2 regions of the Nocardiopsis sinuspersici genome follow, and region 1 is predicted to be linked to the other one. Evidence: riboswitches for the same ligand, from Rfam matches in the RefSeq annotation. Region 1 holds a riboswitch; the other holds the start of a gene.

Evidence for each region. A riboswitch is a leader RNA that binds a small molecule or an ion and turns the genes downstream of it on or off. The one in region 1 is predicted to bind thiamine pyrophosphate.
Region 2: it holds a riboswitch for thiamine pyrophosphate, as region 1 does, so the genes downstream of both, thiD (bifunctional hydroxymethylpyrimidine kinase/phosphomethylpyrimidine kinase) here and NOSIN_RS01325 (ECF transporter S component) in region 1, are expected to answer to the same signal.

The regions. Positions count from the first base shown of each region.
Region 1 covers NZ_MCOK01000001.1:302,000-306,880, reverse strand. The annotation lists gene NOSIN_RS01330 (ABC transporter ATP-binding protein) at 1-1,431, opposite strand, end outside; gene NOSIN_RS01325 (ECF transporter S component) at 1,435-2,049, opposite strand; TPP riboswitch at 2,164-2,271, opposite strand; gene NOSIN_RS01320 (transglycosylase domain-containing protein) at 2,372-4,627, opposite strand.
Region 2 covers NZ_MCOK01000001.1:702,601-707,481, forward strand. The annotation lists gene NOSIN_RS02995 (alanine/glycine:cation symporter family protein) at 144-1,565, shown strand; gene thiD (bifunctional hydroxymethylpyrimidine kinase/phosphomethylpyrimidine kinase) at 1,655-2,458, opposite strand; TPP riboswitch at 2,447-2,545, opposite strand; gene NOSIN_RS03005 (DedA family protein) at 2,649-3,338, opposite strand; gene NOSIN_RS03010 (DUF368 domain-containing protein) at 3,358-4,287, opposite strand; gene NOSIN_RS03015 (acyl-CoA synthetase) at 4,783-4,881, opposite strand, start outside.

The DNA of each region.
Region 1 (4,881 bases):
CCTCCCCTCGGCCCGCAGGGCTCCCAGCAGCTCCACCAGCTCGGTCCACGTACGGGTGTCCTGGCCGAAGGTCGGCTCGTCCAGCACGAGCACGTCGGGCGCGTGCGAGGGGCCGGAGCTGAGCGCCGTGGCCACCGACAGTCGCCGCTTCTCCCCGCCCGAGAGCGTGTAGGGGTGCACGTCGGCCAGACGGGTCAGGCGCAGCCGCTCCATCAGCTCGTCCACCCAGGCGTCGGTCTCGGCCGCACCCATCCCGGCGCGCAGCGGGGCGAACCGCAGCTCGTCGCGGACGGTGGTGGTGACGAACTGGTCCTCGGCGTGCTGGAAGACCGTGCCCACGTGCCGGGCCAGCCTCCGGGCGGGCCAGCGCGCGAGGGGGCGCCGGTCGGCCCCGGCCAGCGGCCCGCGCGGCAGCACCTGTCCCCGGTGGGGCCTGGACAGCCCGGCCAGCATGGTCAGCAGCGTGGACTTGCCCGCACCGTTGGGGCCGGTCAGGGCGGTCGCGGTCCCGGCGGACACGGTGGCGTCCACGCCGTCGAGCACCACGCGCCGGGGCGCGGAGCGCACACCCAGTTGGAAGGGGGTGCGCGCGGCCACGTCCACGGCCTCCAGCAGGGCTCCTCCCCCGGGCGCCGGAGGCAGTTCGGGGGAGGGCTCGTTCCCGGGCACCCACACCCCCTGTGCGGCCAGTGAGCGCCCGTGCCCGGCGAACACGGCGGCCGGGTCCCCGTCGGCGACCACGCCGCCGCCGGGCTCCACGACCACGACCCGGTCCACCAGGCCGACCACCTCGGCCACGCGGTGCTCGACGAGCACCATGGTCGCCTCGGTCTCGGCGAGCAGGCGTGCGAGCACGCCGCGCACCAGCGCGGCCCCCGCCGGGTCGAGGTTGGCGGTGGGCTCGTCGAGCAGCAGCAGGCGGGGGCGCATGGCCAGCGCCCCGGCGATCACCAGGCGCTGCTTCTCCCCTCCCGACAGCGCGCCGGTGGAGTGGCGCGGCCCGTACGGAAAGCCCACGGCGTCCAGGGCCTCGTGCACCCGGGGCCAGATCAGCCCGGGCTCCATCCCCAGGTTCTCCGGGCCGAAGGCCACGTCGTCGCCCGCGCGCGCCATCACCAGCTGCGTCTCGGGGTCCTGGCTGACCAGGCCGACCGCGCCCCGCCCCCGGTCGGCGGGCTCGCCGTCCACGAGCAGGCTGCCCTCCTGGTCGCCGCTGATCGCGCCGTCCGGGCCGGTCAGACCGGCCAGCGAGTGGAGCAGGGTCGACTTGCCCGCCCCGGAGGCGCCGAGAAGCAGCACGCGCTCACCGGGTTCGACGACCAGGTCCACGCCGCGCAGGGCGTGCTCCCCGCGCCCGGAGTGCCGCCAGCCCCAGCCGGACAGCTCCACGCGCGCGCCGGGACGGGCGGTCCGCCCGTTCGTCCGCGCCACGGGTCAGCCCTTCGCCGACGGGAAGGGCGCCAGGGCCCCGGACCTGGCCAGGGCGGTGGTGAGGAGGCGTGCGCCCACGCCCGCGATGACGGCGGCGCTGATCACCACGATGACGCCGTACACGATCTGGAAGTGCAGCGGCCAGGTGACGTTGTAGGCGATGTTGTCCCGGATGGCGGGGGAGACGCCCGCGACCGCCGCGGCGAGCACGGCCACGCCCATGCCCCACCGCCGGTAGCCGAAGGCGAGGAAGACCAGCTCGGGCAGGATGCCCTGGAGGGTTCCGTCGAGGATGACCATGATCCCCCACTGGGTGCCCAGGACCGCGGACACCGAGGCGGCGGCGACCGAGGTGAGCAGGGCGGCTCCGGGCTTGCGGATGATCAGGCCGCCGAGCACGCCGGAGATCAGCCACATGCCGTAGACGACGGCCTGCGCGGGCGGGAATCCCACGAACAGCGGGGTCGTGACCGACCAGACGATGTTCCAGAGCCAGAAGACGACGCCGACCGCGACGCCGATGACGGCGGCCACGACGATGTCGACGGTGCGCCAGCTCCGCAGCCGGCCGAGGACGTCCTGCCGGAAACCGGTCCTCGCGGTGCTGTTCCTCTTCATGTCCTGCTGTCCCTTCGTCGGGGGATGACGAGGGGCCATGTGGCCAAGAGCGGCACCGACGGAGTGTGCCACGCGCGGCCGGAGTACTGCCGGTGCGCGGGAGCACGCCACCGGTGACGGGTTCCTACGACTTCCTTCGCTGGCATGACCCAGATCAGGTGTGTAAGGGTCTGCGGCCGGGTGCCGCACTCTCAGCGCTCACGCGCTCCCCTGTCGGTTCTTCCTCCAGTATGGGGCACAAAGGAGGATCGTGGGGTTTTTCGCCCCCACGATCCTCGTCTTTTCCCGGACGACCCGGTCCCGCGGCGGCTCCGTGAGGGCGTCAGGCGTCGCCGCCGTCGCCGGATCCGGACGGCCTGCCGGGTGAGGGATCGCCGAAGGTCTTCGGTGACGGCGCGAAGTCCTCCTCCGGAAGCTCGTCCACGGCCTCCTCCATGGTGGCCTGCCAGATCGGGCCGGGCAGCGTGGCGCCGTAGACCATGCCGTAGTAGCGGTCGCCGATCTTCACGTTCTGGAGCGGGTGCTGCTCGCCGCCGCGGATGTCGCCGACCGCCACGGTCCCGACCAGGTTCGGGGTGTACCCCGCGAACCACGCGTAGGCCGCGCTGTCGGTGGTACCGGTCTTGGCCGCGGCCGGGCGCCCGATCCCCAGGCCGTTGGTGGTGCCGCCCTTGAAGGTCTGCTGGAGCAGGTGGCTGACGCCGTCGGCGACCTTGGTCTCGATCACCTTCTCGCAGTCGGGCTTCACCTCGACCTTCCTGCCGTCCTCTCCCTCGAACCTGATCGAGGTCACCGGGGTCGGCTCGCAGTGGGTGCCCCGGGAGGCGAAGGTGGCGTAGGCGCCGGCCAGGGTCAGCGGGGAGACCTCCTGGTCGCCCAGGGTGAAGGAGTTCCACACACCCAGTTCCGCGCCGTCCGCGCGGTGGATGCCCAGCTTCTCGGCCATCTGCGCGGTCTCGCACAGGCCGACGCGCTCCTGCAACTGGGCGAAGTAGGTGTTCACCGACCCCTTGGTCCCGCTGACCATGTTGTGCGTGCCCCCGCTGCTCTCACCGGCGTTGCTCACGTTCCACGTGGCCATCCTGCCGCCCTCGCAGTTCCTCATCCCGCTGACCGACGTGCTCTCGGGCGAGTTGAAGCTGGTGCCGTACCCGAGGCCGGCGTCCAGGGCGGCGGCCAGGGTGAACGGCTTGAACGTCGATCCCGCCTGGTAGCCGTGGGAGCCGCCGTCGTCCTTGTCCACGGCCAGGTTGATCGAGGTGTTGCCCGGTTCCTCGTCGAAGCCGTAGCTCATGTTCTGGGCCATCGCCCGCACCCGTCCGGTACCGGGCTCCACCAGCACCTCGGCGGCGAACTTGGTGGACTCGTCCCCGGGGACGTACTTCTTGATCGCCTTCTCCGCGGCCTTCTGCATGTCGGTGTCGAGCGTGGTGCGGACGGTGATACCGCCCCTCTCGAGTATCTTGTCGCGCTCCTCCTGGGTGTCGGCGAGCGCGTCGGAGTCCCTCAGCCAGTGCATGACGTAGTCGCAGAAGAACGGCTGCTCGCTGTGGAAGCAGCTGCCGCCGCGCGGGGTCACGTCCACCTTCAGCTCTTGGGCCTTGTACTTCTCCGCCTCCTGCGCCTCCAGGTACCCGGTGTCGACCATCCGGTCCAGCACCATGTTGCGGCGCTTCGTGGCGGCTTCGGGGCGGGTGATCGGGTCGTAGTACGACGGGGCCCGCACCATTCCCGCGAGCGTGGCGGCCTGCGCGGGATCCAGTTCCGAGGCCGGTACGGAGAAGTAGCGCCGCGCGGCGATCTCGATGCCGTACGCGTTCTGACCGAAGTAGGCGAGGTTGAGGTAGCCCTCCATGATCTCGTCCTTGGTGAGCCGCTCCTCGATGTCGACGGCGTAGCGCAGTTCCTGGACCTTGCGCCCCAGGGTCTGCGCGGTGGCGTCCTCCACCTCCTCCTCGCCGTCGGCCTGCTCGATGAGCAGGTTCTTCACGTACTGCTGGGTGATGGTGGACCCGCCCTGGGTGTTGCCCATGGCGGTGCGGACCGCGGCGCGGAACGTGCCGCGCAGGTCCAGTCCGCCGTGCTCGTAGAAGCGCTCGTCCTCGATCGCCATGAGCGCCGCCGGCGCCCAGGGGCTCATCTCGTCCAGGGGCACCACGTCGCGCTCGCGTTCGGCGACCTCCGCGATCGGGTCGCCGTCCGCGTCGGTGAGCAGGACCCGCTCTGCCAGGGGTTGTATCTCCAGGTTTCCGGACATGTCCATGAAGGCCGCCGCCGAGTCCCTGGCCACCAGCCCGGCTCCACCCACCCACGGCATGACCAGTGCCGCCGACAGCAGCCCGGCGACCGCGCTCGTCCCCGTCAGACGCAGGAGCACGTCCTTCCTCGTCCCGCCCGGGACCGGTTCCGCCAGTCTCCCGCGCAGAACCGCGACCCGCCGGCTCACTCCCGGTACCGCGGCCCACCGCTTCGGGACCGCCTTCCGCAGCCCTGCGCGCGGGGAGGCGGTGCGCTCCCTTCCCCGCGAGGCCCGGTTTCGCCGCCATCCGCGCGGCGGGCGCTGGTTCGGCTCCGTCACATCGCCCCCCTACGGCCGTGTACCTCCCGGCCCGCGGACCACACGGGCAGGGTCGTCCACAGACCACGCTCGCATAAGGGGTGCAAAGGGCAAACCGTCAAAACGGGCGTGTCACCGAAAAGCTTCCCCAATCACCAGCAAAGGACCTCAGAACGAACATGTTTCATCAACAGTCACAAAGCAGACGCAGCACAAGCCCGGCACCGAGAGAGGAGAGCGTTTTCCGGAGGGATTCGCCGACCGGGGACGGCCCG
Region 2 (4,881 bases), 400 kb from region 1:
TCGTTCGTTACGCGTCGGTGCGATTCTTTGCCGGTATCGCCAGGCCTCCACCAGTGCCGACGCGATCGCAAGGGTGCCCGAACTCCCCGCACCGAGACACCGGCGGCCCCGTCCCCACCCACTCACCGATAGGGAGATCCCCTGTGGACCAACTCCTCGAAATGGCTGGCATCGTCAGCAGCATCATCTGGGGACCCTTCGTCCTCATCCCGCTGCTGGCCGGTGTCGGGCTGTTCCTCACGATCCGACTGCGCCTGCTCCAGCTCTTCCGCCTGCCGCACGCGCTGTGGCTCGCCTTCGTCCGCCGGAAGGAGGACGAGTCCGTCGAGGGCGACATCTCCCACTACCAGGCCCTGAGCACCGCCCTCGCCGCCACCGTCGGCGTCGGCAACATCGGTGGTGCCGCGCTCGCCATCGGCACGGGCGGCCCCGGCGCGCTGTTCTGGATGTGGATCGTCGCCCTTCTCGGCATGGCCACCAAGTACAGCGAGGCCCTCCTGGGCGTGAAGTTCCGCCGCACCAACGACAGGGGCGAGCAGAGCGGCGGACCGATGTACTACCTCAAGTACGGGATCCGCGGCGGTCTGGGCACCACCCTGGGCGTGGCCTTCGCGGTCTTCGGCTCCATCGCCGCCTTCGGTATCGGCAACGGCACGCAGTCCAACACCGTCTCCCAGCAGATCACCAGCGTCACCCCGCTCGCCCCGTGGATGGTCGGCCTGATCCTGATGCTGCTCGCGGGAGCCGTCATCCTCGGCGGTATCAAGAGCATCGGCCGGGTCGCCTCCGCGCTCGTGCCGCTCATGATCGTCCTCTACGTCGGCATCTGCCTGGTCATCCTGGCCGTCAACTGGGACGCCATCCTGCCGGCGCTCCAGCTCGTGGTGACCGACGCCTTCACCGGCACGTCCGCGGCGGGCGGCTTCGCCGGCGCGGGCTTCATGCTCGCCATCCAGCAGGGCTTCGCCCGCGGCATCTTCTCCAACGAGTCGGGCCTGGGCACCGGCGCCATCGCCGCCGCCGCGGCCAGGACCAGGCAGCCGGTCCGCCAGGCCATGGTCTCGATGACCCAGACCTTCATCGACACCATCATCGTGGTCACCATGACCTGCCTGGTCATCATCGTCACCGGCGCCTGGAGCGCCGCCAACAGCGATGACGGCTCGCTGATGACCTCCTACGCGATCACCGAGGGCCTGGGTTCGATCAGCCCCGCGCTCGCCCCGGCCGGCGCCTACGTCGTGGCCATCGCGGTCGCCGTGTTCGCCTTCACCACCCTGCTCGGATGGGCCTACTACGGCGAGCGGTGCGTGGAGTTCCTGGGCGGCAGCCGCATGATCACCCCCTACCGCCTGGTGTTCATCGCGGTCATCTTCATCGGTGCGGTGGCCAGCCTGGACTCCGTGTGGCTGTTCAGCGACATCGCCAACGGACTGATGGCGCTGCCCAACCTCATCGGGCTCCTGCTGCTGTCCCCGATCGTCGTGGCCGAGACGCGCAAGTTCTTCGACCACCCGGACTGGAGGGACCCGAGCAAGGTCATGGAGGACGTGAGCAAGACGTGAGCGGATAGCCCACCGCGCACGAGGAGGGGGGACCGGCACGGAGCCGGTCCCCCCTCGTGTCGTCGCGCGGCCGCCGGAGGCGGCGCCCGCTACCACCAGGCGTGGAAGTGGTGGACCGGGCCCTGGCCGCCGCCCGCGTCGATCTCGTCGGCGCGCCGGATCGCCTCGGTCAGGTAGGCCTTGGCGTCCCCGACGGCCGCGGCCACGTCCGGGCGCTGCGGCAGCAGGGCCGCGATCGAGGAGGACAGGGTGCACCCGGTGCCGTGCGTGTTGCGGGTGGCCACCCTCGGGGCGCGGAACTCGACCGGGTCGGAGCCCCGGGAGGCCAGGACGTCGACGCTCTCCCCGCCGGACAGGTGACCGCCCTTGAGCAGGACCCGGCGCGGCCCCAGTTCCAGCAGCCGCGCGGCCTGGGCGCGCATCGTCGCCAGGTCGGCGGCCTCGGGCTCCTCCAGCAGGTCGGCGGCCTCGGGCAGGTTCGGGGTGATCAGGTCCGCGCGGGGCAGCAGCTCACTCCGCAGCGCCTCGACGGCGGAGGACTCCAGCAGCCGGTCACCGCTCTTGGCGACCATCACCGGGTCCACCACCACGTTCGGAAGCGCGTGGCGCCCGATCGCCTCGGCCACCGCCTCGGTGACCTCGGAGGTGCCCAGCATGCCCACCTTGACCGCGTGCACGGTGGCGTCGGCGAAGAGGGTGTCCATCTGGTGGGCGACGAACTCGGCCGGGACCGGGTGGACCCCGGTGACACCGCGTGTGGACTGGGCGGTCAGCGCGGTGACCACGGTCATCCCGAAGGTCCCGTGCGCGGAGAAGGCCTTGAGGTCGGCCTGGATCCCCGCGCCCCCGCTGGGGTCGCTGCCGGCGACGGACACGATGTTGTACGCGCTCATGGGCGTTCCTTCGCTAGTGCTAACTAGGGCAGGTTCGACGGGTGTGCTCTCAGCCGGGACGGTGTCCCGGCACCCCGCGCCGTGGGGGCCGCCGCTGCGGCCCCCACCTCGGTATGCGTCTGTGGGTGTTCTCCAGGGAGGGTATCCCGAGGGCGTGCGCCGCCCGGAGCCGGGGCGCTCCCCCGGGCCCTCAGGTGGAGGTGTCCTCGGAACGGCGGGCCCTGGCCAGCTTACGGAGGCGGGCGAGGACGAACCACAGCACCAGCAGGCCGGTGACCGCGATCACGAGATTGCTGATGATGCCGCTCCACTGGAGCAGGACGGGCTCGATGGCCGGCCCGAAGGCGAAGCCGAGACCGATCCAGATCGTGTTCCACACCGCGGAACCGACGACCGTGTACACGGAGAACCGGAACAGCGGCATCCGCTCGATCCCGGCGGGGATGGAGACGAAGCTGCGCACCACGGGCACGCACCGGCCCAGGAGGACCGCGAGGCCGCCGAACCGGGCGAAGAAGCGCTCGGCCTTGTGGAAGTCCTCGATCTCCAGCAGCGGAGTCCTCCGGACCAGCCGCGCCGTGCGGTCACGGCCCAGGAGCGCGCCGGCGGCGTAGAAGCCCCACGCGCCGAGCAGGCCGCCGACCGTCGCCCACAGGATGGCGAGCCACACGTTCATCTCCCCGGAGTAGGCGAGGAAACCAGCACCGGGCAGGACCGCCTCGCTGGGCACCGGGGGGAAGAACGTCTCGATGAACAGGGCCACGCCCACGCCCGGCTCGCCCAGGGTGTCCATCAGGTTCAGGATCCACCCGATGAAGCCCTCGTACTGGTGGGCCGACCCCTCCGCCGCAGGGGCCGCCGTCCACGGATTCGTCGCCATGAGGCCGTCTTTCCCGTTCTCAGACGCGGGTGGGCACCTGGTGGTGCTCGGTCTCCACATCCTGGCCGCGCTTGCGGCGCTCCCACACGATGGCCGCCGTCACCACGGCGAAGCCGACCACCATGAACACCACCGTGACCGGGACTTCGGTGGGAGTCAGGATGACGCGCTCCTCGGTCTGCCAGGGCCACAGGGCGCGCAGCGAACCGGCCATCAGACCGGTGAGCACGACCAGGGTCAGGTGGTGGAAGTTCTCCAGCAGGTACTGCAGGATCTTCACGAACACCGACAGGCCCGTGAGCGCGCCCAGCGCGAACACCGCCAGGTAGGCGACGTCCATGTCGCCGACCGCGCTGATCGTGGGCTCGTACAGGCCCAGGGTGAGCAGGATGAACGAACCGGACAGGCCCGGCAGGACGAGCGCGCAGATGGCCACGGACGCGGCGAGGAAGACCACCACCGGGTGGGTGGGCAGGTTCGCGCCGGGCAGGCCGGTGAGGAGGAACGCGCCGGCGGCGAACACCAGGGCGACGAGGTAGTGCCAGGCCCGCCACTTCCTGCCCGCGCCGGTGTAGGGAATCCACAGGCATGCCAGGACCAGGCCGAAGAACAGCGCGTACGCGTACTGGGAGTAGGACTCGACCAGCGGGGCGAGCAGGATGGCGGCCAGGCCGAGGAAGACCACCATGCCGACCAGGGCGGGGATCAGCACGCTCCAGTCCACCTGGCGGAACTGCTCCCGGGCCCGTTCCCTGCCGCGGCCGCGCGGGACGTCGGTGACGTAGCGCTTGATGCCGCTGACCATGTGGCCCGCGCCGCCGATGAGCTTGTCGTAGAGGCCGACGATCAGGGCGACCGTGCCGCCGCTGATGCCGGGCAGGGCCTCGGAGGCTCCCACCGCGCCGCCGCGCACCGCGTTGAAGATGTAGCTGCCTACTGACTTTGGCATCTGGGTTGTTGGGCGCCGCACGGGCCGGAACCCGGGCGAGGGCGCCGTCCTCCGTCCTAGTGGTGCCACCGCACGCGCACTGTGTGCACGGGTGGAGGGTGGGTCAGGGGTTGTCCATGTGATCCACGGTCCCGACCGGACACGCGATGGGGTCCGCCGACACCGGCCGGACGCACCGACCAGGCCGGGGCGGGGGAGAAGAGACCGTGAGGCCCGGAACCAGGAGTCGTCAGTCTAGCGGTGGCGGGACGGGCGGGGAGTGGTCCGGAAGGCGCCGAACCCCTGTTTCGGCTGGGTAAGAGCATATTGACGCTGTGCCCGAAATGAAGGACTCCCTACCGCCGGGGTGTGGAGTTCCGCAGCGGAGGGGTGCGCGGCCCCGCAGCCTGGGGCTTCGCGGCCCCGGGGCGCGGAACCCGGGATCGCGCCGCCCGAGGCCGCGCCGCCCGAGGTCGTGCGGTCCGGGTCAGCAAGGCCGTCCCGGGACCGGGCCCCTCAGCGCGCGAGCGGGTCCGGCCCGACCGGGTCGGGAGCCGCCGTGTCGACCCGTGCGACCGACGCCGCCCACCGGTAGTCCTGCTTGCCGACCGCCGT